Regions from separate parts of the Drancourtella sp. An57 genome, predicted to be linked through region 3. Evidence: predicted binding sites of a transcription regulator. Region 3 holds the regulator's gene; each other region holds the start of a gene.

Region 1 (10,667 bases), on a different contig from region 3:
TATCAGAAAGAAACAGATCCCCAGACCTCCGGATTTATTGCAGACGGGCTGAAAATCAGCAGGGAAGAAGCAAAGAAGCTTCATCTGCATATGTTGATTTATACGATCGGCATCGGGACAATCTTCTGTATGACAACACCGGGCATTTCGACAGAGGAAATTTTTGAGCAGCAGGAAAAGGCGTATCAGATTTTTCTGAAAGAGACACTTGAAAACAAGAGAAACGGAAACCAGCAGGGATAGTGTTCAGTGAGGGATGATTATGGGCAGAGGAATTATCTTGTATCAATCAAAATATGGAGCGGCCAGAAAATATGCCGGATGGATCAAAGAGGCGACAGGCTTTGAGGCGGTGGAAGTGAAACAGGCCGAAATCGGTGAAGTCATCCGGTATGACGTAATTATTTTATGCGGAGGCATTTATGCATCCGGCATAGCGGGCATTTCGTTTCTGCGGAAACACTTTGACAGACTGAAAGAAAAACAGGTTATGGTGTTTGCGGTCGGGGCATCTCCGTACGATGAAAAAGCACTTGAGGAAATAAAAACGGTAAATTTGAAGGGAGAACTCGCATCCATCCCTCTTTATTACGGAAGAGGAATGTGGGATGAAGAGAAAATGACATGGAAAGACCGGACCCTGTGCAGGATGTTGAAAAAAACGGTAGCCAAAAAGGATCCGGACACCTACGAGCCGTGGATGAAAGCGCTGATGAGTGCGGACGGGAAACAATGTGACTGGGCAGACAGAAGTTATCTGGAACCGATTTTAAAAGATTTGAAAAAAATTTGAAAAAAATGAATGGAAACACTCCTTTGAATCGTATTAGAGATGAAAGACAAAGGAGGGATTGAGATGAAGAAAATTGTAGCAGGAATTCTGGCGGCAGTAATCGGAGTATCGGTGGCTGCATCCGGGGCTGTAAAGGCCGGAAACAGACAGGAGACTTCAGCCGGCTGGAACAATGGGATCTGTGTAAACAGCTCGGTATGTCCGAACCATCATAACAATACAGGTGACTGTGCAGGAGCGGGAACCTGTTATACAGATTCCGATCATGATGGTGTCTGTGACAATTATCAGAATAAAATCTGCAATAATGCAGAAGGACACCATATGCACCACCAGAACAGTGGATGCAGGGGAGGACGAAACAGGTAAACATGTATGCAAAGTGAACGAGAGGTAAACAGGGCGATTGAAAGGTATTCGGATATGGTCAGAAGAATCTGCCTGATCCACCTGCAGAATAGTGCTGATACCGAGGACATATTTCAGACGGTTTTTCTGAAATATGTCCTTCGTTCCATGCCGTTTGAAAATGAAGAACATGAAAAAGCCTGGCTGATCCGGGTGACAGTAAATGCCTGCAAGGATCTGCGCAGAAGCTTTTTCAGGAGCAGGACGGTCTCGCTGGATTCACTCCTGGAGATGCCGGCTCCGAACCGTCAGGACCACAGAGAAGTGCTGGAGGCAGTGCTGTCTCTTCCGGGAAAATATAAAGATGCGGTCTATCTGCATTATTATGAGGGATATACAGCGGAAGAAATCGGGAAAATTCTCGGGAAGAAAACCAATACGGTTTACACGATGCTGACACGTGCGCGGGCACTGTTAAAGGAAAAGCTTGGAGGTGAGGAGTACGGATAAGAGAATAAAAGAAGCGTTTGATCAGATTCACGCAGACGAAGAGCTGAAAGAACGCACAAAACAGTTTCTTAGAGAAAAAACAGATGGATACAAGAAAAAGAGAATTCGTTCCTACCGTACCTGGATCCCGGTGGCGGCATGTCTGGTGATTTTTCTGATTGCAGGGGGATACTGGAGCTTTTTCCTTCCGACAGCGGCGATTCAGATCGAAGTGAATCCTTCGCTGGAAATGGAAGTCAACCGCTTTGGTAGAGTGCTTTCTCTGGAAGGGAAAAATGAAGACGGGGAAAGACTGGCCGGGGAATTAAACCTCCGATTTATGGATTATGATGAGGCGGTGGATGAAATTCTACAAAATGAGCAGATTGCGGCACTTTTGAATCAGAATGAAATTTTATCTGTGGTTGTTATAGGAGAAAACAAGCAGAGTCAGGATATGATGGCATTTGTGGAAGAACTGGAACAGACACATCACAATATCGACTGCTGCCATGCGACAGAAAGCGAAGCGCAAGAAGCGGAAGAAGCAGGACTTGGATATGGCAAATACAGAGCATATCTGGAATTGAAGGAGCTGGATCCCGACATAACGACGGAGGAAGCGGCCAATATGACCATGAGAGAACTTTATGAGAGGATCCGGGAACTGGAAGCGGATGGTGACACACAGACAAGTACCGGAACCGGAGGAAGCGGACAGGGAAAACATCACCATCATGGACATAAAAATGAATAGTGAATATAAAAAACAGCAGATTTGGAACAGCAATTTTATTTGGTGCGTCCTATACTAAATGTACCACGTGGAAGAAACAATAGGAGTGAGGTATATGGAAGCAGGAACCATTATTCGGAAAAGCAAGGAGTATATCGAAAAGCATATTGATGAAGTGCTGACAGTGGCAAAGATCGCTGGGACGGTTGGATATTCAGAATATCATTTTTCAAGAATCTTCCGGCAGGAGACTGGAGTTTCTGTGATGGAATATGTAAAAAGTGAAAAACTCCGAAGGGCGTCCGGGGATATACGGAATGGAGCGAAGATTGTGGATACAGCTGTAAAATATGGCTGGGAATCTCACAATGGATTTACGAAAGCATTCAAAAAAGAGTTTGGTTACTGCCCGGCCTTACTGCGAGCCATGGTTATGAGTATGAAACAGTTAGGAGGAAAAAATATGAACGAGGGAATGACTGGAAGACCAGAGGAACATGCTGAAAAACAAATGCTGTTTGAAAAATTAAAAGAGAGGGTTTTGACATTGAATCCGGAAGAAGATGTGAGAAATCTGGAGCAGATCTATCTCTACGCATGCCAGATTTATCAAGGAATGAAGCGGTATTCCGGCGATGAATATATTACACACCCGCTCCACACTGCGCTTTTACTTGCGGATATGGAGGCGGAGCCTGAAACCATTCTCGCAGGATTATTTTGCGATGCATTGAAAAAGACAGAAGCCACAATGAAAGAATTAAGGAAATATCTTCCGGAGAAAACAGCTGATCTGATTGAAGCAAAAGCAGCGGAAGAAGCGGATATGGAGACAGATCTTTTGGAACAGGTCACCTTGCTCCGGCTCGCCGAGCGTCTTCATAATATGAAGACGATTGAATGGATCGATGAGGAACAAAGAAAAAAACGGGCAGCTGAAACCATGGAAATTTTTCTTCCGTTGGCTGAAAAGACGGGCAATCATGAGATTGCAGAGGAACTAAAAACGCTGGCGGAAGAGAATTTGTAACGATGATGAATGTTTCTTTTAATGGGCATAATACAGCGGCAGGCGCGATTCATATGAACCACGCCTGCCGCTTTGTAATATGGGAATATCTAGAGGCATCATTCTTGCCGGACGGCTGTTTAAAGGTAGGATACGAACTTATTTTTCCTTTTCCGCAAGTGCCTCTTTTCCAAGAGCGTCCGCTGCAACGATAGCTGCGTAGAGCTGATCCGGAGTGACGTCCGCTACCATGTTGTGGATGGATTCACCTTCTACACAGGATTTCTCGGCGATAATGCGGATCTCTTCGTCTTTGGTGATACCGATTTCTTCCAGTGTAACAGGAAGGCCGACTTCCATACAGAAATTCTGTACTTCCTTGAATTCTTCTTTAGATGCCCGTTCCAGAACAAGCTGTACGAGGGTGCCAAAAGCAACGCAGTTTCCATGCGGAGCGCTGTGGCCGCCAAGTGCGGTAAGACCGTTATAGAAAGAGTGGGCAACGGCAAGTCCTCCGTTGTCGGCACCGACACCGGAGAGGTAAACATTGGCTTCGATAATGGCTTCCAGTGCCGGAGTTACCACATGGCATTCGCATGCCTTTTTTGCAGAAGCACCGTATTCTTTCAGTGTGTCATAACAGAGCCGGCAGAGAGCCATGGCTGACTGGGTAATTCCGCCGGATTCCAGGCTCGGAGCGTCTGTGCGCTCGCATGCGCGTGCTTCAAAATAAGTTCCGAGGGCATCGCCCATGCCGGCAACCAGGAATCTGACCGGCGCATTAGCGATGATGGCACTGTCTACAATGACGGCTTCCGGGTTCTTTGGATAGAACAGATAACTGTTGAATGTTTCATCATCATTGTAGATAACAGAAAGACCGGTGCATGGAGCGTCTGTCGCTACAACGGTTGGTACAATAACGACAGGAAGCTTTTCGTAGTGTGCTGTCGCTTTTGCTGTGTCAATTGCGGAACCGCCGCCCACACCGACGACGACATTCAGATGGTTTTCTCTGACGATTTCCCGCATTTTTTCGATCTCCCCTGTACTTGAAACTCCGCCGAAGATTTCGTACTGGCGGACGTCGGATGTCCCTTCAAAACTTTTTTCGATCTTGTCGTGAGCCATCTTATATCCGCTTCTGGAGCAGATAAACAGCCACTTATCACCAAGACTGGTCATTTCCTTGTGGAATTGCAGCAGAGAATCTTTTCCCTGTACATATTTTTGAGGTGCACGCATCATTCTAAGTCTAAGCATATGTAAGACCTCCCTTTCGTCTTGCGTTTACTTTGTTATTTCTTTGACTATCAGTATAAAATATCTGATGTGAAAAGCAAGATGAATTATTCTGAAAAAAATATGCATAATTACGAATAATTTGTGCAAAAATGAAAACTTATACACATTAAAACTATTTGCGGGACAGCGTTCCGTCTCCACCCATGAGGAGTGTCAGTTCTTCAATCCTTTCCAGCGGGAACGGTGGCAGACACAATGGTTTCATGGCGATGGAAATGAGCTTCATTGGATTGTCATCGGCGGCAATCCGGTTGGATGAAAGCTTTCCGCAGCGGCGGCAGCGGTGGATGATGGCCCATTCGCCGTTTTTGCGGGTCCAGACTGCGATCGGGTCCATGATGCCTCCGCAGTCAGATTCCCTGTCTCCCGGTTCGATGTCCACATGCAGGCTGGACAGGCAGTTCGGGCAGTGGTTGCGGTGGTCCGTTCCTGCGCCTGCTGAAACGACCGGGCGTCCGCACACCTTACAGGTGAAGCTGTCCTTGCACGGGTGGGTTTTATAATATCCTTTTTCGTATTTTTTCTTTTTGTTTTCACGATTCATTGTCAGTTATCTCCCTTACACAAATACATTTCTCGTTGCTTTCCATTGTCTGTGCAGGGCAATAAAAAAAGATAACTCCTGAAAGATGAGTTATCTCATGTACCGATATGCGGCCGCCAGGCATCTCCGGTATGCGGACATGCTCTTTCTGACAGCGCAAAAAACACTTTTCTTCTGAGAAGTGCGATCCGATTTCAATCGTAAAAAAGAGTACAATAAAAAACTCATCATCTTTCAGATGAAAACAAAATTTATTGCCCTGTTATTTACGATTCGCCGACATCCACTTCTCTCCCTTCTGCTTTAAGATTTTTTTTATCATATCATATGGAAGTGGAATTGTAAAGAAAAAACGCCGTTTTCAGGCAGTGACAGCCCCTATGAATGGATCAGCTGCCCTGCCTGAAAGCCCATAATGACGAGCTCCAGCATTTTCGGATCATAGTCTCTGTATTTTAGAAAATAGTAAAGGGTATCCAGAAAGTTGAGGAATGCTTTTTTGGATGCTTCATCCAGAATCACGGATTTCTGGTCGCGTGTCAGGAAAGAAGCGATCCGTGTAAACGCGAATTTTTCGTTGAGGAAAGCCCAGAACTCCTCTTCGCCGTCGGTCTTCATTACCTGAAAAGGTTTCCGGCGAAGAAGCCAGTAGGTTTCATAGGCAAGCACCTTCCGCTCACTGATGTGCCTCATATGGTGAAATTCCTTCATGCGTGAAATATCCGTAAAATAATCCATGACTGCATGGGTTAGAATGGTTTCATCGATCCGGACGCTGTCGTGGATGCCAAGGCTTTCCAGAAATACAATACATTCTTTATAAAGCGAAGAGTAACGGTTCTTGATGACCTGTTCGGAAAATTCGGCCACGATATCTTCGTACTGTGTGTAGATGGTCTCGATATCATTCATGATGATCTGCTCCTTCCAGTTTTATAATATCAAAAAACAGCTTGGATTTTACAAAATCGCAGTAGGAATTCAACTCGATATCCTCAATGGTGCTGTAACGGACGTGAGAGGTACTTCCAAGCAGGTGTTTGCGGATCTTTCCGCTTTGGATACGCTCCATCATGCGGTCGGCAGACTGGCTGATCGCCTCGGGAATGCCCGGCAGTGGTCTCTGATTCATGGGAATCCCTCCTTTATTCTTTTACGATGCTGTCAATGGCATCCTGTACTGTCTGTATCGAACTCAGATCAACTTCGTTCAGCTTTTCTTTTGGCTTTTCATAGTCCAGCCTTGGGTTGACAATCGTCTGTTTCGGCTTGAAATTTTCGCTTGAAACATCACAGAGCCTTTTAAAGAAAGAGGCCATTTCATCACCCATTCCGGAAAGCCGGTTTAAAAGCTCGGAAAATTCCGTGAGCATCGGGTCGCTTTTCTTATAAGGATAGAGAATGTGATGGTCGATCTCTCCCCATCCCTCCTCGAAAAGAGTACGGATCTGCACTTCCATGTATACACCCTGATACTTCAAAATATAGTGGACAGAGCGGTAATGCTTCCGGTCGAAGATATTGTCGCTGGAGATCCAGTCGGAATAAATATCACTGAAATCTCCCAGACGCATGTGCACTTTTGGCGGTTCGGCCATATACCGGTCTTTGTCAGCGTGATAATCAGAAATACAGTTGTGGATATAAAGATCCGGATTGTTTTCAAAATGCTGGATCAGATATTTATGGAAGATCACCCAGTCTTCGCGGTACAGGATCAGTCCGCGGAACCCGATCGTGTCAGTGACAAACTTCATGTAATTCTCTTTTGTGAGCGTACGGTATTTCAGATAGTTTTCGCAGCGCTTCCGGATGATTTTCTCCACAAGATGCCATGGTGTCTTCACACGGGTACGGTAAGAATGAAGTCCCGTTCTCTGATCCTTATTTTTAATAAATTCCTGTAGAAATTCGTCCCGGATACGCTGAAGCTCAGGAAGACGTTTGGCATAGTCCTTTGCGATATAGCACAGATCATCCCAATCAAGTCCCGCCTCGCGAAATTCATCTTCGCTGATCGAAAAACGTTCCAGAAACTCTTTTTTTAACATAAGATCATATCCTTTGATTCCGTTCAATTCCCTGCTGGCAGGGTACCTCCCTATCATAGCATTTTCGAACCGGATTATCAACGTCCGGGGACGGAATGAAGGGATGGATGTTGAAAAAATGTGTGTGAAAAACATGCCTTGTGGAAAAGCAGCCGGAGCACTTGACAATGCGGAAAGGGCATGGCATGATAAGAGAACAAAAGCAAAATGGGCAGGGAGAGAGGAGGAAAAGAGATATGTTAGAACCAAAAGATTTTGAACAAATCAGTGGAATTATAGAAAAAACATTTCATCCAATCGAATATAGGCTCAAATGTGTTGAAGAAGAACTTGGCGGCGTTAGAAAGGAACTGGATGGTGTCAAAGGCGAAGTAAATGGAGTGAAGCAGGAACTGAATGATGTCAGAAGTGAAGTCGGCGGAGTAAACCAAGAGCTGAATGACATCAAAAGAAGTGTAGCCGGTGTAGAGAAAATAGTTAAAGATGTTCAACTGACTTTGGAAAATGAGACGAACAGGAATATCCAGATTATTGCGGAAGGACATCTCGACTTGAGCAGAAAGTTGGATGAGGCGGTTAAAATTGATAATGAAAAAGAAATTCTTAAGCTTCGGGTTAATCGCCTTGAAAGTGAACTTGAAAAAACAAAATCCAGACTTTCTGAAATTGCATAACTTTGGTTGAAAAATAACTGATCTTTGCGGGCCGATAAGCAACAAGGCTTCGGCCTGCACATCATAACTATCATTTGGATACAAGGTAATATCATCTAAGCAACAATTCTATTAAGCATTTTATCTGAAACAACAGAAATTTTACCCAAGATGTAATGAATCTTTAAGAAAAAATTCAGGACTCTCTGACCTGTTTTGTTATAATATTAGAGAAGGGGGAAGTTGTAAATGACGGTGTAGAAGATGAAAAGAAGGAAAAAGATACGTACGATAAAGACAAAAAAATTCTGGCTGTCGATCATAGCCCTCGTTGTAATTATTGGTGCAATGTACGTGCTGATGCTTCCGCAGGGGGCTGCGCGGTTTGCAATTCTCAGATCGGGCCATCCGATTGCGGCATTGACGTTATCGATCACGACAGAAGGGTATCCTCATGAGCTGGAAGACGGGCAGATCGGTTATGTACTTGTGGATGCACCGTACGACAGGGAGCAGGGTGATGTAATGGATACCTGGATGGTGTACCGGCATGGGATGATTTATGTGGGAGAGTATGACACTAGATAAGATAAATTGAACATATAATAGATATATTAGAAAAAATTCCGAAAAATAAATTGGAAAAATTGAAAAAAAGTGTTGACAAATCTAAGAGGAACCCATATAATAGTCCATGTGCCAAGCGCACAAGACAAATGCCCAGATAGCTCAGTTGGTAGAGCAGAGGACTGAAAATCCTCGTGTCGCTGGTTCGATTCCGGCTTTGGGCATACGCGGGTGTAGTTCAATGGTAGAACACCAGCCTTCCAAGCTGGATACGTGGGTTCGATTCCCATCACCCGCTTTTTTTATTGCTCAAAAGCAAGGCCGCCGTATCATCAAGTAAAGATGATGCGGCGGCCTTTTCTTTGCCCGGAACATTGCTATTTCGTCAGTACCTCGGCGCCGTCTTCTGTAATAAGCACCATGTATTCGATCTGTGCAGAGAGTCCGTCGTCTTCCGTGTAGACAGTCCATCCGTTGTCTTCATCGATAAAAAAATCCGGACTTCCTTCGTTGATCATCGGCTCGATGGTAAACATCATGCCAGGAACGAGAAGCATCTCGCTTCCCTTTGGTGTGACATAGCTGACCCATGGCTCTTCGTGGAACTCCAGGCCGATGCCGTGGCCTCCGATGTCTTCCACAACGGAGTACCCGTTTGCTTTCGCATGGCTGTTGATAGCGTCTGCGATATCGCCGAGATGATTCCAGGGTTTTGCCTCTTTCAGTCCGAGCTCCACACATTCTTCAGTGACACGTACGAGACGTCTGGCACGCTCGCTGACTTCCCCGATGCAGAACATTCTGGAAGCATCGGAAAAATATCCGTCCAGAATGGTGGAAACGTCCACGTTGACAATATCGCCCTCCTGCAGGATGATGGATTCATCCGGAATTCCGTGGCAGATTTCATTGTTGATGGAAGTGCAGACACTCTTTGGGAATCCCTGGTAATCAAGCGGGGCAGGGATGCCGCCGTGCTCTGTTGTGAAGTCATAGACGAGCTTATCTATTTCGGCCGTGCTCATACCCGCATGAATGTGGGCGGCCACATGATCGAGGACAGCGGTGTTCAAGTCGGCGCTGATCCGGATTTTTTCGATCTGTTCCGGAGTCTTGATCATGGAGTGGTCCGGTACGATTTCGCCCTTTTCGGCATGAAGAGCGATTTTTTCATCCATCGCCATATGACACTTCTTATATTTTTTGCCGCTTCCGCACCAGCAAGGTTCATTTCGTTCCATATTCTCTATCTCCTTTGTCTTTCTGAATTTGTGAAATCTCTCAAAATCCGAGGGGGCATATGCCTCTCTTTTCCTATTATATCGCATTTCGCAGTTGTTAGCACCCTAAAAATAAGATATAATAAAAACATGTGGGAACTGTCGGGCCATGCTGTTTTACGAGGTCAGATGTATGGCGGAACAGTTATAATGTATGAAAAGAAAGGACGTGGGCATATGCTGAGAATCGGGATGCTGACAAGCGGCGGTGACTGCCAGGCACTCAATGCCGCAATGAGAGGTGTGGCAAAGGGGATTTTTGCCAAAGTAAAAGATGTGGAAATTTACGGATTCAGAGATGGCTATAAAGGATTGATTTATTCTACTTTTGATATGATGACCGAGAAGGATTTCTCCGGTATTCTGACACGCGGAGGTACAATCCTTGGTACTTCCAGACAGCCGTTCAAACAGATGAGAGTAATCGGTGAGGACGGAGTGGACAAGGTAGAGGCGATGAAGCACACCTACCATAAACTGAATCTGGACTGCCTTGTCATCCTTGGCGGAAATGGGACTCATAAGACAGCCAATCTGTTGAGGGAAGAAGGATTAAATGTAATTACGCTGCCAAAGACGATCGACAATGATCTCTGGGGTACGGATATGACGTTTGGTTTCCAGAGTGCGGTGGATATCGCGACAGATACGATTGACCGGATTCATACAACAGCCACATCCCACAGCCGCGTATTTATCATAGAAGTAATGGGGCATAAAGTAGGATGGGTCACGCTGCATGCAGGGATTGCCGGAGGAGCGGACATTATTCTGCTTCCTGAGATTCCGTATGATCTGAATGTGATCGCAGAATATATCAAAAAGCGTTCAGCGGCAGGAAAACGCTTTACGATCATTGCTGTCGCTGAAGGAGCGATTGCCAAGGAGGAGG
Region 2 (10,667 bases), on a different contig from region 3:
TCATTGGACGCTCCTGTGGAGCTGGAGTGGAAAATCAGCTCTTCCGCCGCACGTCCTCCTGTGAAGGTTGCGATTTTATTTTCCAGTTCCTCTTTTGACATCAGGAAATGCTCTTTCTCATCCACCTGCATCGTATATCCAAGCGCGCCGCTTGTCCTTGGAATAATCGTGATCTTCTGAACCGGCGCGGAATGGGTCTGCAACGCGGCCACCAGGGCATGTCCTACCTCGTGGTATGCCACCTGCAACTTCTCCTTGTTGGACAGCACACGGGTCTTCTTCTCATATCCTGCGATAACTACTTCCACGCTCGCTTCCATGTCGGCCTGGGTCGCAAATTTCCTGTGCTCTCTTACCGCCTTTAAAGCAGCCTCATTGACAATATTGGCAAGCTCCGCACCGGAAGCACCTGCTGTCATCTTGGCAATCTCGTTAAAGTCCACATTATCAGCGATCTTGATCTTCTTTGCATGGACTCTCAGAATATCCGCTCTTCCCTGCATATCCGGAAGCTCAACCGGAATCCTCCGGTCAAAACGCCCCGGTCTTAACAGCGCCGGGTCCAGAGAATCCGGACGGTTCGTTGCCGCCAGAATCACAACACCTTTGGAACCGTCAAAACCATCCATCTCTGTCAGAAGCTGGTTCAGCGTCTGTTCCCGTTCGTCATTGCCGCCAATCTGTCCGTCCCTCTTTTTACCGATGGTATCGATCTCATCAATGAAGACGATACACGGCGCCTTCTCGTTCGCCTGTTTGAAGAGGTCACGCACTTTGGCAGCGCCCATTCCGACAAACATCTCTACGAACTCCGATCCGGAAATGGAGAAGAACGGAACATTTGCCTCTCCGGCTACTGCCTTGGCAAGCAGCGTCTTACCGGTACCAGGAGGGCCTACGAGAAGGGCTCCTTTCGGCATGGAAGCACCGATCTCTCTGTATCTTGCCGGATTATGAAGGAAATCAACGATCTCACTTAAAAGCTCCTTGGCCTCCTCCTCACCTGCCACATCCGAAAAGTGAATTCCGGAGTCGGACTGAACATAAATCTTGGCATTGCTCTTTCCCATTCCGAACGCCATGGAATTCGGCCCGCCCATCTTGCTTGCCATTTTTTTCGAAAGCCAGTTCCCGATAAACAGAAAGATGGCAATCGGAATAACGTAGGAAAGCAGCAGGCTCATCCATACCGGCATCTGCTCTTCGATATTCTGGGAGAATTTCGCTCCCGCATCATGAAGACGCTCCACCAGTCCGGGATCATTCATCACACCGGTCTTGTAGACATGTTCCTGATTCTTGTCCGTAAAAACGATTTCTGTATCCTGAACCTCCACAAGTCCAATCTCTTTATTTTCTGTCATCGTCATAAATGTGCCGTAATCGACTTCTTCCGTCCTCTGCTCCAGTATGTTCGGGAACAACAGCCCGTTCAGCAGAAGGATGACTACCGCAACCACGAGCGCATATATGATAAAAGGTTTTCTAGGTGATTTAACTTCTTTCATTGCGTATCTCCCTTCATTTTCTTGTTTTAGTATAGCATGGCGTCTGTGTAGAAACCATGGAAGAAATCTAAAGCTTTTCTAAAAAAAGTATATACTTTCTTACCACTTTATAACAACTTTTCATAGGCATAGCGCAGATCTCCGGTTACAAGCCAGATCCATCCACAGTAGGAAAAACCGTTCTTTTTCAACCAGTTCTGCATGATCCGGTTGTCCGGATGCGTATCAATCCGAATACTCCCGGCTCCATGTTCTCTGCCCAGATCCTCGGCTTTTTTCAAAAAACTGCCGGCTGTTCCGCGCCTTTTGTAATCGCTGTGTGTAGCGATTCTGTGAATGACGACATAGTCCGCATCCGGTCCCGTCAGCCATTCTCCTTTCTCTATCTTTTCATATGTACTCTCTCTTTCAGGAGAAAGCACCGCTGTACCGATCAGTCTCCCCTCTTCTTCTGCCACGTAGCTCTGTCTCTTCCGGATATCTCCCAGAAGGACTTCTTTGTTTGGATAGCCATCCTGCCACTGATTGATCCCGCTCTCTTTAAAAAGCTTCTGGGCCATCCTGATAATTTCCATGACCTGTTTCAGATCCTCCTTTTTTGTTTCTCTGATTACCATATTTCGTCCCCCTTTTATGTCTTTCCATTTTATCACGTTTTTCCTCCGGATAAAACCAGTCTTTCTAAAGGTCCCGGCCGAAATAAATACGCCGGACCCGCAAGGTCCGGCGTGTGTAAATTCATAATCATTTACTGATAATCGAAGATATCGATCCATTTCATAAGGAAATCTTGTTCCATCGTATGTTTCTTTGTAAGCTGTGCTGCCGCAACGATCGGAAGCCACTGCTGTACGTACTGTTTTGCCGTATCGCTCTTCCTGCAGAACAGATCCATGTATTTGTCAGCGAGCTTCTGATCCTTCAGTGCAAACAGAAGGTAGGTCATGGCTGCATCCGCACTTGCGTTTCCCTGTGTGGCATGAGCCCAGTCAACCACATAGAGGGATCCGTCTTCTCCTACGATCACGTTGCTTGGATTGAAATCACCATGGCATACTTTGTGATGCTTTGGCATGCTGTCCAGTCTTGTCAGGAGTTCATATCTGGTCGTAGCATCCACCACATCTTTCAGACTGTTGATCTGGCGGTTCAGTTTGTCTTTGAGTTTTCCTAAAAGCGGTGCTGTCTTGCTGTGAATCTCAAGCTGAAGATCCACAAACTGCTCCATGTACTCGTCCATCTTATCCGGATTTTCCTGCATCAGCTCTTCGAGTGTCTTTCCCTCTTTATAATCAATGACAAGTGCCCATTTTCCATCAATTTCATTTACACTTTTTACCTTTGGAATATTTAACCCTGTCGCCTCGACTCTTGCCTGATTGAGCGCTTCATTAAATACATCTTCCTTTGGATGAGATGGTTCAAAAACTTTCGCGATCCCCTCGTCGCAACGGTATACTTTTTTGTATGGGCGTTCTACGATTACATTTTCCAGTTTCATAAGATTACCTCCTGTCTGTCAAAACTGATCTTCGATTTATCCTTATTATACCATAACATTCTTATATTGGTAAATTTTTTAACAAACTTTTCGTTATTTTATATATTGACTGCACATTTTATACGATTTTTTTACAAAATATGCAAGGTGCGCAATTCCTGCCACACCTTGCATATGAAGTACGAATATCATTTAGTTGCCGTAGTAGGATTTCAGGTAAAGCTCTTTGATTTCGCTCATCAGCGGGTATCTCGGGTTTGCTCCTGTACACTGGTCATTGAATGCCTGTTCTACCATTTCGTCCAGTGTAGCGAGGAAGTCTTCTTCCTTGATTCCCCATTCTTTGATCGTTTTCGGAATTCCGATTGCTTTCTTTAATTCTTCCAGTTTTTCACAGAATAATTCTACTGTCTCAGCATCATCCTTGCCGCAGATTCCTGCAAATCTTGCTGCCTCAGCATATCTTGCCTGAGCGTGCGGATACTGGTACTGTGAGAATGTTCCCATCTTAACCGGTACTTCTGCAGCATTGTAGCGGATTACGTTTGTCAGAAGCAGCGCATTTGCCACACCGTGCGGAATGTGGTGGAACGCACCAAGTTTGTGAGCCATGGAGTGGTTCAGTCCAAGGAATGCGTTGGCGAATGCCATACCTGCCATACAGGAAGCGTTTGCCATCTTCTCTCTCGCAATCGGGTCTGCTGCTCCCTTTTCGTAAGCTGCCGGTAAGTAGTCAAATACTGTCTTGATTGCCTTTAATGCAAGACCATCTGTATATTCTGTAGCCATGATGGATACATATGCCTCGATCGCATGTGTCATAACGTCGATACCGGATGCACTTGTCAGTCCTTTCGGCTGTGTCATCATGTTGTCAACATCAACGATCGCCATGTTTGGAAGTAATTCGTAGTCAGCCAGAGGCCATTTTACACCTGTGTCAGCGTCTGTGATGATCGCGAACGGTGTCACCTCGGAACCTGTACCTGAAGAAGTCGGGATTGCTACAAAGTAAGCTTTCTCTCCCATCTTAGGGAATTTGTAAACTCTCTTCCGGATATCCATGAAGTCCATAGCCATGTCTTCAAAGTTTGCTTCCGGATGTTCATACATTACCCACATGATCTTTGCTGCGTCCATTGCGGATCCGCCGCCGAGAGCGATGATTGTATCCGGCTCGAATGCTCTCATCTGGTCTGTACCTTTGAGTGCGCACTGTAAAGTCGGGTCCGGTGCCACTTCGTAGAAGCATGTATGCTGAATTCCCATCTCATCGAGTTTCTCTTCGATCGGTTTTACATAACCATTTTTGTATAAGAATGTATCAGTAACGATAAATGCTTTCTTCTTGTGCATCTCTGTTCCGAGCTCGTCGAGAGCCACCGGCATACATCCTTTTTTAAAGTAAACTTTTTCAGGTGTTCTGAACCAAAGCATATTCTCTCTCCTCTCGGCAACTGTCTTAATGTTGATCAGATGTTTCACTCCTACGTTTTCGGATACGGAGTTGCCTCCCCAGGATCCACATCCAAGTGTCAGAGACGGAGCAAGTTTGAAGTTGTATAAATCACCGATACCACCCTGGGAAGAAGGTGTGTTGATCAGGATACGGCAGGTCTTCATTGCTGCAGCATGTTTAGCCATTTTTTCTTTCTCTGCTGTATTGATGTACAGGGAAGAAGTATGTCCATATCCACCGTCTGCAACAAGCTGCTCTGCCTTTGCGATAGCCTCGTCAAATGTCTTCGCTTTATACATTGCAAGTACCGGAGAAAGTTTCTCATGAGCAAATTCTTCAGAGATATCTACGGATTCTACTTCACCGATCAGGATCTTTGTATTTTCAGGAACGTCTACTCCTGCAAGTTTTGCAATTGTGTATGCGCTCTGTCCTACGATCTTCGCATTCAGGGCACCGTTGATAATGATCGTTTTTCTTACTTTTTCGATCTCATCCTTCTTTAAGAAGTAGCATCCGCGATAAGCGAATTCTTTCTTTACTTCTTCGTATACACTCTCCAGAACAGTTACGGACTGTTCAGAAGCACAGATCATACCGTTATCAAACGTTTTAGAATGAATGATGGAGTTTACAGCAAGTTTGATGTCTGCTGTCTCATCAATAATTGCCGGTGTATTTCCTGCACCTACTCCAAGTGCCGGTTTTCCGGAGGAGTATGCAGCTTTTACCATTCCAGGGCCGCCTGTAGCGAGGATAATATCAGCATCTCTCATGACTTCATTTGTCAGTTCCAGAGACGGAACATCGATCCATCCGATAATGCCTTCCGGAGCACCTGCTTTGACAGCTGCGTCAAGCACAACTTTGGCTGCCGCAATCGTACATGCTTTTGCACGTGGATGCGGGCTGATAATGATTGCATTTCTTGTCTTTAACGCAATCAGTGTCTTGAAGATTGCTGTAGATGTCGGGTTTGTCGTAGGAATAACAGCGGCAATCAGACCGATTGGCTCTGCAATCTTTTTGATTCCGTATGCTGTGTCTTCTTCGATCACACCGCATGTCTTTGTATTTTTATATGCATTGTAAATATATTCAGCCGCATAGTGATTTTTAATAATCTTATCTTCGACAACGCCCATTCCGGTTTCTTCCACTGCCATCTTTGCCAGCGGGATACGAGCCTTGTTAGCTGCCATTGCTGCTTCAAAAAAGATCTTATCGACCTGTTCCTGTGTAAAAGTAGCAAATACCTTCTGAGCTTCTTTCATTGCTTTGATTTTTTCAATAAGAGCTTCCACATTGTCAATAATTGCTGGTGCTTCTTTTTTCTTTGTCGCCATGCTTATCTTCCTCCTAAACTCTAAAACGTTTTTATCGTTTCACTGTGCTTAGTATAGTTCATCGTTAATTATTTGTCAATTCATTTTTGATAATTTTTTAACGAAGAAAACTCTTTCTACTTTTTGCATAAACGAATGCCTGATTTTATGATTGTCTTCGTCATTTTTCCGATTACTTTATGACTGTAACTCATTTCTAAAACATAAAAAACGGCTTTCCATAAAAGGAAAACCGTTTATGTTCTCAATATTAAACTAACTCGATGAATACTTCCATCGCAGCGTCACCTTTACGCTGTCCAATCTTTACGATTCTTGTGTAACCACCGTTACGTCCTTCGTATTTCGGAGCGATCTCTGTGAATAATTTTTCAACAAGATCTACTTCCTTCGGAGCTTTCTTCTTTCCGTCTACAACTTCTTTAACCGGAACGAGAACTTTCAGCATCTGGCGGCGTGCATGCAGTCTGGATGGAAGATCTTTTTTGATCTTCTTCTCAACTTCATCGTAAACGGTTACTTTCTTTCCGTCTACAACTTCTTTCACGCGCTTTCCGTCAGCATCTTTACGTGCAACTTTTGCTGTTACAGTTACTTCTTCGAAGTTATCTTTTTCTTTTACAGCCATTGCAATCAGACCTTCAGCGATTTTGCGGATTTCTTTCGCTTTCGCTTCTGTTGTTCTGATTCTTCCATGATTTAAAAGAGCTGTAACCTGATTTCTTAACAGAGCCTTTCTTAAATCACTTCTTCTTCCAAGCTTTCTATACTTTGCCATTGTTCTTTTCCTCCATTATTTACATCTGATTATGCATCTTCGGGCTTACTAGTCAAATGCCCTGCCGCGCACATCGGGCTTACCGGCAGGAAATTATCTTATTCTCTATTCCTCTCCCTGGCTGAGTTCGAGGCCGAGTTCTTTCAATTTTGCTAACACTTCTTCTAAAGACTTACGTCCCAGATTACGTACTTTCATCATATCCTCAGGAGTTCTGTTTGTCAGCTCTTCTACGGTATTGATTCCAGCTCTCTTCAGGCAGTTGTAAGAACGAACAGAAAGTTCCAGCTCATCGATACTCATCTCAAGAACTTTTTCTTTCTCATCATCTTCTTTTTCGATCATCACTTCAGCAGCCTGAGCCACTTCGGAGAGATCAATAAAGAGCTTCAGATGTTCGTTTAACACTTTTGCCGCAAGGCTGACTGCCTCATCCGGAAGCAGGGTACCGTTTGTATATACATCCAGCGTCAGCTTATCATAGTCTGTAATCTGTCCGACACGAGTATTCTGTACAGTCAGATTTACACGCTCTACAGGAGTGTAGATAGAATCAATCGGGATCACGCCGATCGGAAGATCTTCCTTCTTGTTCTTATCCGAGCTTACATAACCTCTTCCTTTTGTGATGGTCAGCTCCATGTAAAGCTTGCTGTCTGCTCCACCGTTCAGCGTAGCAATGACAACATCCGGATTCATGATTTCAATATCAGAATCCACCTGAATATCAGCGCCTGTTACAACGCCTTCTCCTTCAAATTCGATATAAGCTGTTTTTGGTTCGTCTGTTTCTGAAGTGTTTTTAATCGCCAATGTCTTCAGATTCATGATAATCTCAGTAACGTCTTCCTTCACTCCCGGAATGGAACTGAATTCATGAAGTACACCATCGATCTTTACCTGGCTAATTGCAGCTCCAGGCAGAGAGGACAGCATAATTCTTCTCAGACTGTTTCCGAGTGTTGTTCCGTAGCCTCTTTCCAGCGGCTCCACAACAAATCTGCCGTATCTTTTATCTTCTGACATTTCTGTGATTTCGATATTCGGTTTATTAAAATCAAACACTATAAGTTCCCTCCTGCTATCAGCACGTTTTACGGGTTATTATTTAGAATATAATTCGACGATCAGCATTTCATCAACCGGTACATCGATCTCATCGCGTGTCGGAAGTTCCTTTACTGTTCCTTTTAAGCTTTCTGCATCTACATCTAACCATGCCGGTACAAGACGTCCTGCTGTTACCTCAAGGATATCTTTATATCTCTGAGAACCTTTGCATTTCTCTTTGATTTCGATTACATCGCCGGCCTTTACAAGGTAGGACGGAATGTTCACCTGCTTGCCGTTTACGAGTACGTGCTTGTGATCAACGATCTGTCTTGCTTCGCGTCTTGTTCTGGCAAATCCCATACGGAAGATGATGTTGTCAAGACGTGTTTCAAGAAGGATCATCAGGTTTGTACCTGTCATACCGTTCATCTGTTTTGCTCTCTTGTAGTAGTTACGGAACGGTTTTTCTAATACGCCGTAGATGAATTTTGCTTTCTGCTTTTCACGTAACTGAAGTGCATACTCGCTCATTTTTCTATTAGATCTTTTTAACTGTCTTTTGGACTTTTTATCAATTCCTAAATAAATCGGATCCATTCCGAGGGAACGGCATCTTTTCAGAACCGGAACTCTATTTACTGCCATGCTCTTTTCCTCCTAATTAGACTCTTCTACGTTTTGGTGGGCGGCAACCATTGTGTGGTACCGGAGTTACATCTTTGATGCTTGTTACATCAATTCCGCATGCCTGAAGCGCACGGATTGCTGCTTCTCTTCCTGAACCTGGTCCCTTTACCATAACGTCTACTGATTTCAGACCATGTACTAATGCTGCCTTAGCTGCTGTCTCAGCTGCCATCTGTGCTGCATATGGAGTAGATTTCCTTGAACCTCTAAATCCCAGACCGCCGGCACTTGCCCATGATAAAGCATTTCCCTGTGCATCTGTCAGAGTAACGATTGTGTTATTGAAAGATGACTGAATATGTGCCTGTCCATGTTCAACGTTTTTCTTGACACGTTTTTTTGTTACTTTCTTTGCAACTTTCTTTGCCATTTAAACTAACCTACTTTCTTGAATATTGTGTACTATTTCTTCTTATTTGCTACTGTTCTCTTCGGACCTTTTCTTGTTCTGGCATTTGTCTTTGTCTTCTGTCCACGAACCGGAAGTCCTTTTCTATGACGGATTCCTCTGTAGCATCCGATTTCCTGTAATCTCTTGATGTTCATAGCGATCTCTCTTCTAAGATCACCTTCAACAACCTGAGTTTCATCGATAACAGAGCTGATTCTCTTAACTTCTTCGTCTGTCAGATCTCTGCATCTTGTGTCAGGATTTACTCCTGCTTCTGTTAAGATACGGTTGGAACTTACTCTTCCGATTCCGTAGATGTAAGTCAGACCGATTTCTACACGTTTGTCTCTTGGTAAGTCAACACCTGCAATACGAGCCATACTTGTTTTCCTCCATTTTTACATGTTTTGTTTCATATTGTCTTTAACTGGGGCATACCGTATTTGACGGAATACTGATGTGCCCAGGCATATCCGGTATGTTAAATATGCCCTTTCCGGCAACCTTTGGGTTCATGACTGCCGGTATTAGAAGCAATATACAATGGCCCATCCTGCGGTGCCTTGTATATTTAAAATAGCGCTACACACCGCCTGGCGTGTCACACTATCAGCCGCCTAATTCATGTTCCAAATCACTGCTTTGTCAGCCTGATTAGCCCTGACGCTGTTTGTGCTTCGGATTTTCGCAGATAATTCTGATACTGCCTTTTCTCTTGATAACTTTGCATTTTTCGCAAATCGGTTTTACTGATGATCTAACCTTCATGTCAAATCCTCCTTTCATACCTTGTAAACCTACTGTTGCTGCCGTTTGTGCGGACTTCGCCCACGAACGGCATCTAATATTATAGTTTTTCTCTCTTCAAAAGTCAATACTTTTTTTATTTATCTCTCCAGATAATTCTTCCTTTAGATAAATCATACGGTGAAAGCTCCAGAGTTACTTTGTCCCCCGGTAAGATTTTGATAAAATTCATGCGGAGCTTTCCACTAATGTGTGCAAGCACCTGATGTCCGTTTTCCAGTTCTACCTGGAACATTGCGTTTGGCAGTTTCTCAACAACAGTTCCTTCAATTTCGATTACGTCAGCCTTTGACATGCTGTTCCTCCTTTTTGAATCCCTTTTACATGTGTTCTTTCTGATATTTTTTTATGAATGAACGGATGGAAATATCCGTCATTTCCTTCTCCTCCAGCTTTTCTTTGATCAGCTGGACATGCATGACTTTCTTTGCTTTCGGTCTTGCCATAGTCCGGATCTCCCCGTCCGAAAGCAGAAGCATCTGATCTCTTTCTTCTATTATAATATAAAGCTTTCCTTTGTCATGCCCTGCAAGTGATCTCACAAGCATTCCCGGTTCATAACTTAACATCTAAGTCTCCTCTTTGCCCTCTTCCTCCGACAATGTCAAAATTTTCGGTTCTCCCTCTGTAATCAGAATGGTATTTTCATAGTGTGCGGAAGGTTTCCTGTCTTTTGTCACCACAGTCCAGCCATCCCTCATCCATTTGACATCCGCTGTCCCAAGATTAATCATCGGTTCAACCGCAAGGGTCATTCCTGCCTTCAGCCTCAGTCCTCTGCGCGGCATTGCGAAGTTTGGAATCTGGGGATCTTCATGCAGCTTCGTTCCGATCCCGTGGCCGCAAAGTTCCCTGACAACTCCATACCCGAAATATCCGGCATATGTTCCGATTGCGCGGGAAATATCATATAAATGATAACCCTCTTTTGCATATTTCATACCTTCAAAGAAACTTTGCCTCGTCACTTCCACGAGTTTTCTGACTTCTTCTCCCGCATCTCCCAGTATATGCGTCCTGGCAGCATCAGAATGATAGCCTTTGTAAATAACCCCTGCATCCAGAGAAACGATATCTCCTTCTCTTATGATTCTGTGCCGGTCCGGAATTCCATGTACGACTTCCTCATTGACAGAT
Region 3 (10,667 bases):
GGACATAGCCCTTGTCCGAGAGACTCCTCGGGTATCCGTCCGCATATCCGACAGGGATCGTTGCCACGCGGGTCCGTTTCCCGGCCCGGAAGCACCCGCCGTAACTTACAACAGCTCCGGGCTCGATCCATTTGATATGTACAATACTGCTTACCAGCGACAGTGCCGGCTTCAGATCCAGACGGTCTTTCTTCACCTCGTCAGATGGATAGAGCCCGTAAAGAGCAATACCCGCCCGTACAAGATCCAGATTGGCCTCCGGATGATCGATAATTCCGGCACTGTTGGAGCAGTGGCGGTATTTCGGCTCGATGCCTCTATCCTTTAACCGGTCTGTCATCCAGATATATTGTTCCATCTGCTTGTTTGTAAAGGACTTATCTGCCTCGTCTGCTTTTGCAAAATGAGTAAAAATGCCTTCCATCTCAAGATCCGGGAGATGAAAAATCCGTTCGATGGCATCCAGAGAATCTTCACCTGTCTGAAATCCGAGTCTTGACATCCCCGTGTCCAGCTTGACGTGAATCCATGCTTTTTTCTGCTTTGCGGATGCCAGGGCGGAGATCGCTTTCGCAGACTCTTCAGTGTAGACTGTCATGCGTATCTCGTTTTCCACCGCCTCCTCATACTGCTCCGGAAAGGTACATCCGAGAACAAGAACCGGTTTCTCAATTCCTGCCTTTCTCAGAAGCACCGCCTCGTCAAGCGTTGCGGTCGCGTATCCCCAGACGCAGTCCAGATTCTGAGTCTCTTTTGCGATCCGTGATGCCCCGTGGCCGTAACCGTCCGCTTTTACTACCAGAATCATCTTCGTATCCGGTGAGATATGTTTCCTCATCTGTTCTATATTATATGTAATATGATTCAAATTGATTTTTGCGCATACTCTGCTGTACTTTTTCATTTTGACTGAACCTTTCTTCGCTCGATTTCCTGTAAAACAGCTGATGCCATCTCGATCAGGTCCCCGGCAAGCACGCTGTGCGCCCCGAGTTTTTCCCTTGCCTCGTCTCCGCACAGCCCATGTATAAATACACCAAGCGCCGCAGCGTCAAAGCGGTCCATTCCAAGGGCCAGGCAGCCTGTAATCATACCTGCAAGTACATCCCCGGAACCTGCTTTTGCCATCGCACCGTTCCCGGATGTATTCAGATATGGAATCCTGCCTTCTCCTGCCACAACTGTTCTGGCATCTTTTGCTGTTAGTATTATATTATAGGTTTTGGCATACTCTTGCGCAAGTCCAATCCTGTTTTTTTTCGTTTCTTCCGTCGTTTTCCCAAGAAGACGCGCGAATTCCCTGATGTGAGGCGTAAAGATCAGGCTGCTTCCCGCTGCTTTTAGATATGTGTTTCTTCTTTCTTCTTCCATTCCGGAAATTAGATTCAGGCCATCCGCATCCATCACGCAGTATTTTCTGTGCGTGCCCAGATACACGAGCAGATGTTCTATTATCATACCGGCCTGTATATCCGTCCCCAGTCCACATCCGGCGCAGATCACATCCGCCCAGTTCAGAAGTTCCTCCAGCTGGTTTTTCAGATCCTCTCCGTAAGGCGTTATGACTGCTTCCGGCAGGGTTGCCTGAAGTACTTCCCGGTTGGATTCCGGCGTCAGTATACGTACCAGTCCGCTTCCCATCCGGTATGCCGCCTTCGCGGAAAGAATCGCGGCGCCTGCCATGCCCTGGCTTCCGGTAATCATCAGCACTTTTCCGTAAGTTCCTTTATGTGCATCGTCTTTTCGCTGCGGACAGAGCCTTCCTACGTCCTTTCTTTCATAAGTCAGATACCGTGTTCCTTCCACGCCGCCGCGCAGATAAATTCCGATATCTTCCACACAGACCTTTCCGGCGCAGAAAGCTCCCGGATACAGAACCATCCCTGCCTTCTGGTATGCAAATGTCACCGTCAGATCCGCGCGAAATGCCGTCCCCAGAATCTCTCCGTTCCCCGCATCAATTCCGGACGGAATATCCACCGCTATTTTCGCTGCGTCCAGTCTGTTCATCTGCTCCAGAATCCCCGCGTAGCGCCCTTCGACCGGCCTGCTCAGTCCGATACCAAATACAGCATCAAATACAGCCGTGTACCTTCCCTCCGGGATTTCCCGTTTTACGGTTCCTCCGACTGCCTCAAAAATCTGAATCTGTGTCTTTGTCTCTTCGGTACAATGGTCCGGATTCCCAACCAGTACGGCAGTCACTCCGTATCCTTTTTCCAGAAGCAGTCTTCCCACTGCAAACCCGTCGCCTCCGTTGTTTCCGCTTCCGCACACAATCAGGCTTTTCGACAGGTTAAGCCTCTCCCTTTCGGCTGCCTCTACCACTTTCAGAGCCGCCCGTTCCATCAGGACAAGAGACGGAATCCCGATCGTCCCGATCGTGTATGCATCCGCTGCTTTCATTGTCCTGCCATCAATGATATATTTCATCTTTACCGCTCCTTTCCCCGCTTTCATTCCGGGATACAGAAAAAAGACGCGGAGTCCCGCATCTGTTGTACGAATCTCTCACGTCCTTCTTTTCTCTTATTTTTTCTTCTGATGTTTTTCCTCATAGCGGAGTACATTGTAGGAGAGCCGCATCAGACTCTCGGAAAGATGTACGTTTTCCACAACAACATTATCCGGAAGATTCAGATCCGTATGCGCAAAATTCCAGATTGCACGGATACCGTTTTCCACGAGCATATTGGCTACTGCCACCGCCTTCGTCTTCGGTATCGTCAGAATCGCAATTTCAATGTCATTATTCCTGATGAAACTTTTCAGCTCGTCCATCATACGGATCTCGATTCCGCGGACCGTAACACCTGCCAAAGTCGGGTTGACATCAAACAGACCCTTCAGCATAAATCCGCTGCGCTCAAAAGCGGTATAGTTTGCCAGCGCCTGTCCAAGGTTTCCGGCTCCGATAATAATCATATTATGTTCTCTGTCCAGCCCCAGGATCTTTCCAATCTCCGAGTGCAAATATTTCACATTATATCCATACCCCTGCTGACCAAAACCGCCGAAATTATTCAAATCCTGGCGGATCTGGGAAGCAGTGACTTTCATGCGTTTGCTCAAGTCGTTGGAGGAAATGCGCTCTACACCGTCTTCCAGTAATTCTCCCAAGTATCTGTAGTATCGAGGCAGTCTTCTGATAACTGCCTGAGAAATTCCTCTTCCTTCCACTTTTAGCACCTTCCTGTTCTTTTCAATACTTTTATTATATGTAATACTTGAAATAAAGTCAAACTTATTATGGGATTTTATGTTGTATTTTGTACAAATTCCGTTATAATGAATACGGTACTTTTGTTTTATCAGAGGAGGATACTATGATACTTGCATGTCACAATCTGGAAAAATCGTTTGGGGACCAGGTCATTGTAAGACATGGCTCTTTTCATATAGAGGATCACGAGAAAGCGGCTCTGACAGGTTTAAACGGTGCCGGAAAATCTACCATTTTGAAAATGATTACCGGAGAGATTCCGGCAGATTCCGGGGATATTATTCTCGCAAAAGGGAAACAGCTCGGGTATCTTTCCCAGCATCCCATGACGGACAGCACACGTACAGTCTATGAGGAAATGCAGACTTCCAAACAGTATCTGATCGATATGGAAAGCCAGATCCGCAAAATTGAGGCTGAGCTTCAGACTTTATCCGGATCCCATCTGGAGGACAGGCTTGCCGCTTATCACAATCTGACTTCCCGGTTTGAACGGGAAAACGGCTATGCCTATCAAAGTGAAATCACCGGAGTCCTGAAGGGACTGGGATTTACAGAAGAAGATTTTGAAAAGCCGGTCGCTTCCCTTTCCGGAGGGCAGCGAACCCGTGTTTCTCTGGGAAAACTTCTGCTTACCAAACCGGATATTCTGCTTCTGGATGAGCCGACCAATCATCTTGATCTGCATTCGATTGCATGGCTTGAGACCTATCTTCTGAACTACCCCGGAGCGGTCCTGATTGTCTCCCACGACCGGTATTTTTTGAACAGGGTCGTTACAAAGATCATTGAAATCGAAGCCGGCACGCTCACTATGTATCTTGGTAACTATCAGGAGTTTGCGAAGAAAAAACAGATGCTCCGGGATGCAAGGCTGAAAGAATACCTTAACCAGCAGCAGGAAATCAAGCATCAGGAAGCGGTCATTGAAAAACTTCGTTCCTTCAACCGGGAAAAGTCCATCAAACGGGCCGAGAGCCGGGAAAAGATGCTTGCAAAGATTGAGCGGATTGAAAAGCCGGTGGAACTTGCTTCAGATATGCATTTAAAGCTGGAGCCTTCTGTTGTCAGCGGAAATGATGTGCTCCGTGTTGATCACCTCAGCAAAGCTTTCCCGAATCAGACGCTCTTTGAAGACATCAGCTTTGAAATCAAACGTGGAGAACACGTTGCGATTATCGGGGACAATGGTACCGGAAAGACGACACTTCTGAAAATCCTGAATGAAGTCATTCCTGCGGATTCCGGAACTTTCACCCTTGGCTCCAATGTCACTATCGGTTACTACGACCAGGAACACCATGTCCTTCACATGGACAAAACGGTTTTTGATGAGATATCGGACGATTATCCGTCCCTTACGAATACCCAGATCCGGAATATGCTTGCAGCCTTTCTCTTCACCGGGGATGATGTCTACAAGCTGATTGGAGACTTGAGCGGCGGGGAACGTGGACGTGTCTCTCTTGCAAAATTGATGCTTTCCGAGGCCAATTTCCTCATTCTCGACGAGCCGACCAACCATCTTGATGTTGCATCCAAAGAAATCCTGGAGCACGCATTGAATGATTACACCGGCACGGTACTTTATGTTTCCCATGACCGGTATTTCATCAACGAAACTGCCACGAGAATTCTGGAACTGGTCAATCAGAAATTTGTCAACTACATCGGAAATTATGATTATTATCTTGAAAAGAAAGAGGAACTTACCGCTGTTTACGCTGCTCCTGCCGCAGCAGATACGCCGTCTTCCACAGACACTCAGGCTTCGGCCGGAAAGCTGGACTGGAAGGCTCAGAAGGAAGCGCAGGCGAAGGAGAGGAAACGCCAGAACGATCTGAAGCGGACCGAAGAGCGGATTGAGACTCTGGAAACCCGGTGCGGTGAGATCGATGAACTGATGACCCACGAAGATGTATATTCCAATTCCGTCCGGTGCCAGGAGCTGGCAAAAGAAAAGGACAACATCACAGCAGAGCTTGAGACTCTCTATGAACAGTGGGAATCTCTCGCGGAATAAGAGCAGCAGAAAAGAGGCCGAAGCCCGTTTATAACACGGGTCTGCCTCTTTTTCTATGCTCTCTTTGATTTTGACTTCTTTTTATGCAAGCCGTTTTGCGATGGCTTTGATAAAGTCTTCGCTGTTTAATACAACCGGATCTTTCAAAGTCGTTATCAGCGCCAGGTCTTTTGTCATTTCGCCCGCTTCGATGGTATCGATAGTCGCTTTTTCAAGCCGGTCCGCAAACTCCTGAAGCTCCTTGTTTCCATCCAGTTCTCCGCGCTTTCTGAGAGCCCCGCTCCATGCAAAGATCGTTGCCACGGAGTTGGTGGATGTCTCCTCCCCTTTCAGGTGTTTATAATAATGTCTCTGAACTGTTCCATGAGCTGCCTCGTACTCATAGTATCCATCCGGTGAGACAAGAACGGACGTCATCATGGCAAGGGAGCCGAATGCGGAGGAAATCATATCACTCATAACATCTCCGTCATAGTTTTTGCATGCCCAGATATATCCGCCTTCTGATTTCATTACACGTGCCACCGCGTCGTCAATCAGTGTGTAGAAATACGTAATTCCCGCCTGTTCAAACTGCTCTTTAAATTCCGCGTCAAAGATCTCCTGAAAGATATCCTTGAATGTATGGTCGTATTTCTTTGAAATCGTATCTTTCGTTGCAAACCAGAGATCCTGTTTCGTGTCCAGTGCATAGTGGAAACAGCTCCTTGCAAAACTTTCGATGGACTTGTTGATATTGTGCATTCCCTGAATGATGCCGGGTCCGTCAAACTCATGGATCAGTTCTCTTGTCTCGCTTCCGTCCTCAGCGGTGTAGACAAGCTCTGCCTTTCCTTTTCCAGGGATTTTCATTTCCGTTCCTTTATACACATCCCCGTAAGCATGTCTTGCAATGGTGATCGGTTTTTTCCAGTTTCTGACGCACGGCTCAATTCCTTTTACGACAATCGGTGCACGGAATACGGTTCCATCCAGAATCGCACGAATCGTCCCGTTCGGGCTCTTCCACATCTCTTTCAAATCATATTCTTCCATCCGCGCTGCATTTGGGGTGATGGTCGCACATTTTACGGCCACTTTATACTTTTTCGTTGCAAGCGCACTGTCAATCGTCACCTGGTCATCAGTCTCATTACGGTGTTCCAGCCCAAGATCGTAATACTCCGTATTCAGATCAATAAAAGGCAGGAGCAGATGATCCTTGATCATCTTCCAGAGAATTCTTGTCATCTCGTCTCCATCCATCTCAACGATTGGTGTCTGCATCTGTATCTTTGCCATCATACCATCCCTTTCTTTTTTTTTAGATTTCTTCCAGATGTAAATTCTGAACAACATGGCGGATATGCTCTTCCATCAGTTTCTCCGCCCTGTCTTCATCCTTGTCCCGGATTGCCGAGAGGATCTCCGAATGTTCCCTGATGGATTTTTCCGCACGGTTTTCCACTTTAACGGACATCCTCCTCGCCATCTGGACATAGCGGTGGAAATCCGTCAGTACATTTTTCAACATCCTGCTTCCGCAGGCTTCATAAAGGATAAAGTGGAACTTTCCGTCCAGAGTGGAAAGCTGTTCGGTCATCCCCTTTTTCAGATAAAATTCGGAGAGAAGAATCATCTCTTCCATCTCGTCAATCTGCTCCTTCGTAATCCGTCTTGTCGCAAGCCGGGCCGCAAGCCCTTCCAGCCTGGACCGGATCATATAGATATCCTGAACGTCCTCCCTGGAAATGCCGTTGACATACGTGCCTTTGTTTGGAATACTGGTCACCAGTCCTTCCAGTTCCAGCTTCCTGAAGGCTTCTCTGACCGGAGTCCTGCTGACTCCCAGCTCTTTTCCCACGGTCACTTCCCGGAGTTCGTCTCCTTTTTGATATTTCCCGGAAAGGATCTGTTCACTCAGTGTCCGAAACACCTTTCCGCTCAAAGAATAATCTTGATATTCTTCCATGACTGTTACTTCCTTCTATTAAAGAATGATTGACTTCTCACGGCAGATTTCCGTGATCTTCTGAACCATTTCTTCGTCCGTCATCACAGTTACACGTCCGTCGTCATACTGCTTATCCACCCATTCCTTCACTGCCACAACCAGCTCGGAGTCTTTTCCGACTTTTCTGTCCTCCGGAAGCTTGTAGTAGGTATTGATCCAGTGGGCAATTCCTGCGATGCCGGATGTGTTGGACACTGATACTACGGCCGGCCGGTTCAGAAACTTTCCGGTGTCAAAAATATTGTAGATCTCTTCGTTTTTCAGAAGTCCGTCCGCATGGATTCCGGCCCTTGTCACATTAAAGTTCTTTCCCACAAACGGCGTGTGCTCCGGAATATGGTAGCCGATCTCCTTTTCATAGTACTCGGCAAGCTCTGTGATGACAGTCGTCTCCATGCCGTCCAGTGTTCCCCGAAGCTGCGCATATTCAAATACCATTGCTTCCAGTGGTGTATTTCCTGTACGTTCTCCGATTCCAAAGAGAGAACAGTTTACGCCGCTTGCTCCATAAAGCCATGCGGTCGTTGCATTGCTGACTGCCTTGTAAAAGTCATTGTGCCCGTGGAACTCGATGAGTTCACTCGGTACTCCGGCATGGATCATCAATCCGTAGATTATACCCGGAATAGACCGCGGAATCACCGCTCCCGGATAGTTGACTCCGTATCCCATCGTGTCACAGACACGGATTTTAATCGGAATCTGATATTCTTCCATCAGATTCATCAGTTCCAGACAAAACGGAATCACGAAACCGTAAATGTCTGATCTTGTAATATCCTCCAGATGGCATCTCGGGCTGATCCCGATTTCCAGACACTGACGGATAATCGAAAGATAATGGTTAAGCGCCTCCCGCCTTGTCATCTTGAGTTTATAGAAAATGTGATAATCGGAACAGCTTACAAGAATCCCTGTCTCTTTCAGTCCGATCTCTTTTACCAGCTCAAAGTCCTTCTTATTTGCCCGGATCCAGCTTGTAACTTCCGGAAACTCATATCCTTTCTCCAGACACTGGTAAACAGCATCCCTGTCTTTTTTACTGTAAAGGAAAAACTCACTCTGACGGATCTTTCCCTTTGGACCGCCCAGACGGTGCAGGTAGTCATAAATCGTCACAATCTGCTCTGTCGTATACGGCGCTCTGGACTGCTGCCCGTCACGGAATGTTGTATCCGTAATCCAGATCTCGTCCGGCATTGAATGCGGTACGATTCGATCGTTGAACGCGATTTTCGGAACTTCGTCATATGGAAACAGATTCCTGAATATATTCGGCTTATCTACGTCCACCAGCGGATACATATGTTCTTCGAGCTGCAGTAAATTATTGTGATGGTTCATGTAAACTTTTCTATTATCCATTTTATACACTCCTTTTCGCTTTGTATAATTGTATACAATTATACAAAGTATGTCAACCCGAAGTTTGATATTTTTATAACCAGCGAAGTTTTCTGATAAACAAAAAGGATCCTGCGCCATGCAGGATCTCTTTCCAGTTTAAAAGTAGTTACCTTCTCTTACGTTCATATTTGATTTTTGTCCGAAGATAGTTCTCAAAATCCAGAAACTGCATTTCTTCGCTTTCTCCGCTCAGGGCGTAGTCCATGCTCTGGGCGGCAGCCTCCAGCAGGTCTTCTGTTACTTCCGGACGGTTTTTCTGAAGAATCGAGAGCTTTTCTTCATTGGAATCTGCCTCCAGAAATCGGAGAAGCAGATCCGATGTATGCCCGTTTTCTGCTTTTTGGAATTCTTTTGTAAAATCAGGAACCGGAACAGCATAGAGGGTCTTCTCTTCCTCCTCTTGAAAAATCAAAAGCTCTTCCATCGTCTGCCAGTGTCTGGACGTGCCGATGAAACGGTAGATCGTGCCCTGCTGATCGGTGTATAAGAAACCTGTTTCAGGCAGTTTTCCCGGCAATCTGCTCCCTCCTTTTCTTTAATACAGTTTTGTTGTAACCAGCTTCGGACGGAATCCGTTGTTTTCCAGAGCCTGCAGAATCTCATGTTTGTGCTCTGTTCCAAATGCTTCCATGGTTACTCTCAGCTCTACAGCCGCATTTCTGTTTGTGCTTACAAACTGGTTGTGTTCCAGCTTGATGACATTGCCCTGTGCGTCCGCGATAGTCTTTGCCACGCGTACCAGTTCGCCCGGCTTATCCGGAAGCAGAACAGAAACAGAAAAGATCCGGTCTCTCTGGATCAGTCCGTGCTGTACGATGGAAGCCATGGTGATCACATCCATGTTTCCTCCGCTCAGGATGCAGACTGCCTTTTTCCCTTCCAGATTCATCTGTCTGAGCGCTGCTACAGAAAGCAGACCGGAATTTTCCACAACCATCTTGTGATTCTCTACCATATCCAGGAAAACGCCGATCAGGTCATCATCATCGACTGTCAGTATCTGATCCACATTTTTCTGTACATACTCAAAGGTCTGGCTTCCCACGCGTTTTACCGCAGTACCGTCCGCAATCGTATTGGCGCTTGGAAGGGTTACCGGTTCTCCTGCTTTCAGAGCTGCTTTCATACTGGCTGCTTCTGAAGGCTCCACGCCGATGACTTTGATCTTCGGATTAAGCATCTTTGCAAGGGTTGCTACACCTGCAATCAGTCCGCCTCCTCCTACCGGGACAAAGATATAATCAACAGTCGGAAGCTCCTGAACGATCTCCATGGCGATACTTCCCTGGCCCGTCGCTACATCCAGGTCGTCGAACGGATGGACGAATGTGTATCCATGCTCTTCGGCAAGCTCGTAGGCCTTGTCACATGCATCATCATAAACATCTCCGTAAAGAACGACATCCGCTCCCAGATTCTTTGTTCGGTTTACCTTGATCAGCGGCGTAACGGTCGGCATAACGATTGTTGCCTTGCATCCGAACATCTTTGCCGCGTAGGCAACGCCCTGGGCATGATTTCCTGCGGAAGCCGTGATCAGTCCTTTCTGCTTTTCCTCCTCGGACAGCGTACTGATCTTATAATAGGCGCCGCGGATTTTGTACGCGCCCGTATGCTGCATGTTTTCCGGCTTCAGATAAATCTTTCCACCTGTTTCCTCGCTCAGGTATTCACTGTAGACCAGTTTTGTCGGATTTGTGACTTTTTTTACAAGCTCACTTGCTTCTTCAAATTTTTCCAATGTCATCATGGCTGTAACCTTCTTTCCTCTGTGTCATGTTTATTCTGTTTCTTCCTCCGGATGCTCCTCTGTCGTAAAAAGGGCATTGACAAAATCATCGGAATCAAATTTCTGCAGATCATCGATACTTTCTCCGACTCCGATATATTTGACCGGAATGCCAAGTTCCGACTGAATTGCTACCACAATTCCCCCTTTTGCGGTTCCATCCATTTTTGTCAGAACGATTCCCGTAATGTCTGCCGCCTCCGCAAACTGTTTTGCCTGCGAAAGTGCGTTC

Evidence for each region. Region 3 encodes Rex, which represses fermentation and respiration genes when NADH is low (regulators of the CRP and FNR family bind a similar motif). Its sites were predicted from a motif close to ATTGTTAANNNNTTAACAAT; they were not measured.
Region 1: a site for Rex is predicted at 4,670-4,689, ahead of B5G11_RS15435 (glycerol dehydrogenase). Genes of this name have one in related genera too.
Region 2: a site for Rex is predicted at 5,875-5,894, ahead of adhE (bifunctional acetaldehyde-CoA/alcohol dehydrogenase). Genes of this name have one in related genera too.

Annotation. Positions count from the first base shown of each region.
Region 1 covers NZ_NFHY01000026.1:1,384-12,050, forward strand. Annotated here, with positions in the region: gene B5G11_RS15405 (TetR/AcrR family transcriptional regulator) at 1-243, shown strand, start outside; gene B5G11_RS15410 (flavodoxin domain-containing protein) at 263-793, shown strand; gene B5G11_RS15415 (hypothetical protein) at 857-1,162, shown strand; gene B5G11_RS15420 (RNA polymerase sigma factor) at 1,169-1,651, shown strand; gene B5G11_RS15425 (hypothetical protein) at 1,635-2,387, shown strand; gene B5G11_RS15430 (AraC family transcriptional regulator) at 2,482-3,396, shown strand; gene B5G11_RS15435 (glycerol dehydrogenase) at 3,535-4,638, opposite strand; gene B5G11_RS15440 (RNHCP domain-containing protein) at 4,793-5,224, opposite strand; gene B5G11_RS15445 (hypothetical protein) at 5,603-6,136, opposite strand; gene B5G11_RS15450 (hypothetical protein) at 6,129-6,356, opposite strand; gene B5G11_RS15455 (GTP pyrophosphokinase) at 6,370-7,275, opposite strand; gene B5G11_RS16410 (hypothetical protein) at 7,379-7,534, shown strand; gene B5G11_RS15460 (hypothetical protein) at 7,512-7,949, shown strand; gene B5G11_RS15465 (hypothetical protein) at 8,193-8,516, shown strand; tRNA gene B5G11_RS15470 (tRNA-Phe) at 8,647-8,719, shown strand; tRNA gene B5G11_RS15475 (tRNA-Gly) at 8,723-8,793, shown strand; gene B5G11_RS15480 (methionyl aminopeptidase) at 8,873-9,736, opposite strand; gene B5G11_RS15485 (ATP-dependent 6-phosphofructokinase) at 9,953-10,667, shown strand, end outside.
Region 2 covers NZ_NFHY01000020.1:29,495-40,161, forward strand. Annotated here, with positions in the region: gene ftsH (ATP-dependent zinc metalloprotease FtsH) at 1-1,508, opposite strand, end outside; gene B5G11_RS14110 (GNAT family N-acetyltransferase) at 1,616-2,125, opposite strand; gene B5G11_RS14115 (aminoglycoside phosphotransferase family protein) at 2,257-3,009, opposite strand; gene adhE (bifunctional acetaldehyde-CoA/alcohol dehydrogenase) at 3,202-5,814, opposite strand; gene B5G11_RS14125 (bL17 family ribosomal protein) at 6,065-6,592, opposite strand; gene B5G11_RS14130 (DNA-directed RNA polymerase subunit alpha) at 6,698-7,657, opposite strand; gene rpsD (30S ribosomal protein S4) at 7,697-8,290, opposite strand; gene rpsK (30S ribosomal protein S11) at 8,307-8,702, opposite strand; gene rpsM (30S ribosomal protein S13) at 8,735-9,103, opposite strand; gene rpmJ (50S ribosomal protein L36) at 9,378-9,491, opposite strand; gene infA (translation initiation factor IF-1) at 9,607-9,825, opposite strand; gene B5G11_RS14160 (KOW domain-containing RNA-binding protein) at 9,851-10,099, opposite strand; gene map (type I methionyl aminopeptidase) at 10,100-10,667, opposite strand, start outside.
Region 3 covers NZ_NFHY01000002.1:146,358-157,024, forward strand. Annotated here, with positions in the region: gene alr (alanine racemase) at 1-904, opposite strand, end outside; gene B5G11_RS02300 (NAD(P)H-hydrate dehydratase) at 901-2,433, opposite strand; gene B5G11_RS02305 (redox-sensing transcriptional repressor Rex) at 2,530-3,180, opposite strand; gene abc-f (ribosomal protection-like ABC-F family protein) at 3,327-5,246, shown strand; gene B5G11_RS02315 (NADP-dependent isocitrate dehydrogenase) at 5,328-6,527, opposite strand; gene B5G11_RS02320 (GntR family transcriptional regulator) at 6,550-7,197, opposite strand; gene B5G11_RS02325 (2-isopropylmalate synthase) at 7,216-8,604, opposite strand; gene B5G11_RS02330 (hypothetical protein) at 8,753-9,163, opposite strand; gene ilvA (threonine ammonia-lyase) at 9,182-10,396, opposite strand; gene ftsY (signal recognition particle-docking protein FtsY) at 10,427-10,667, opposite strand, start outside.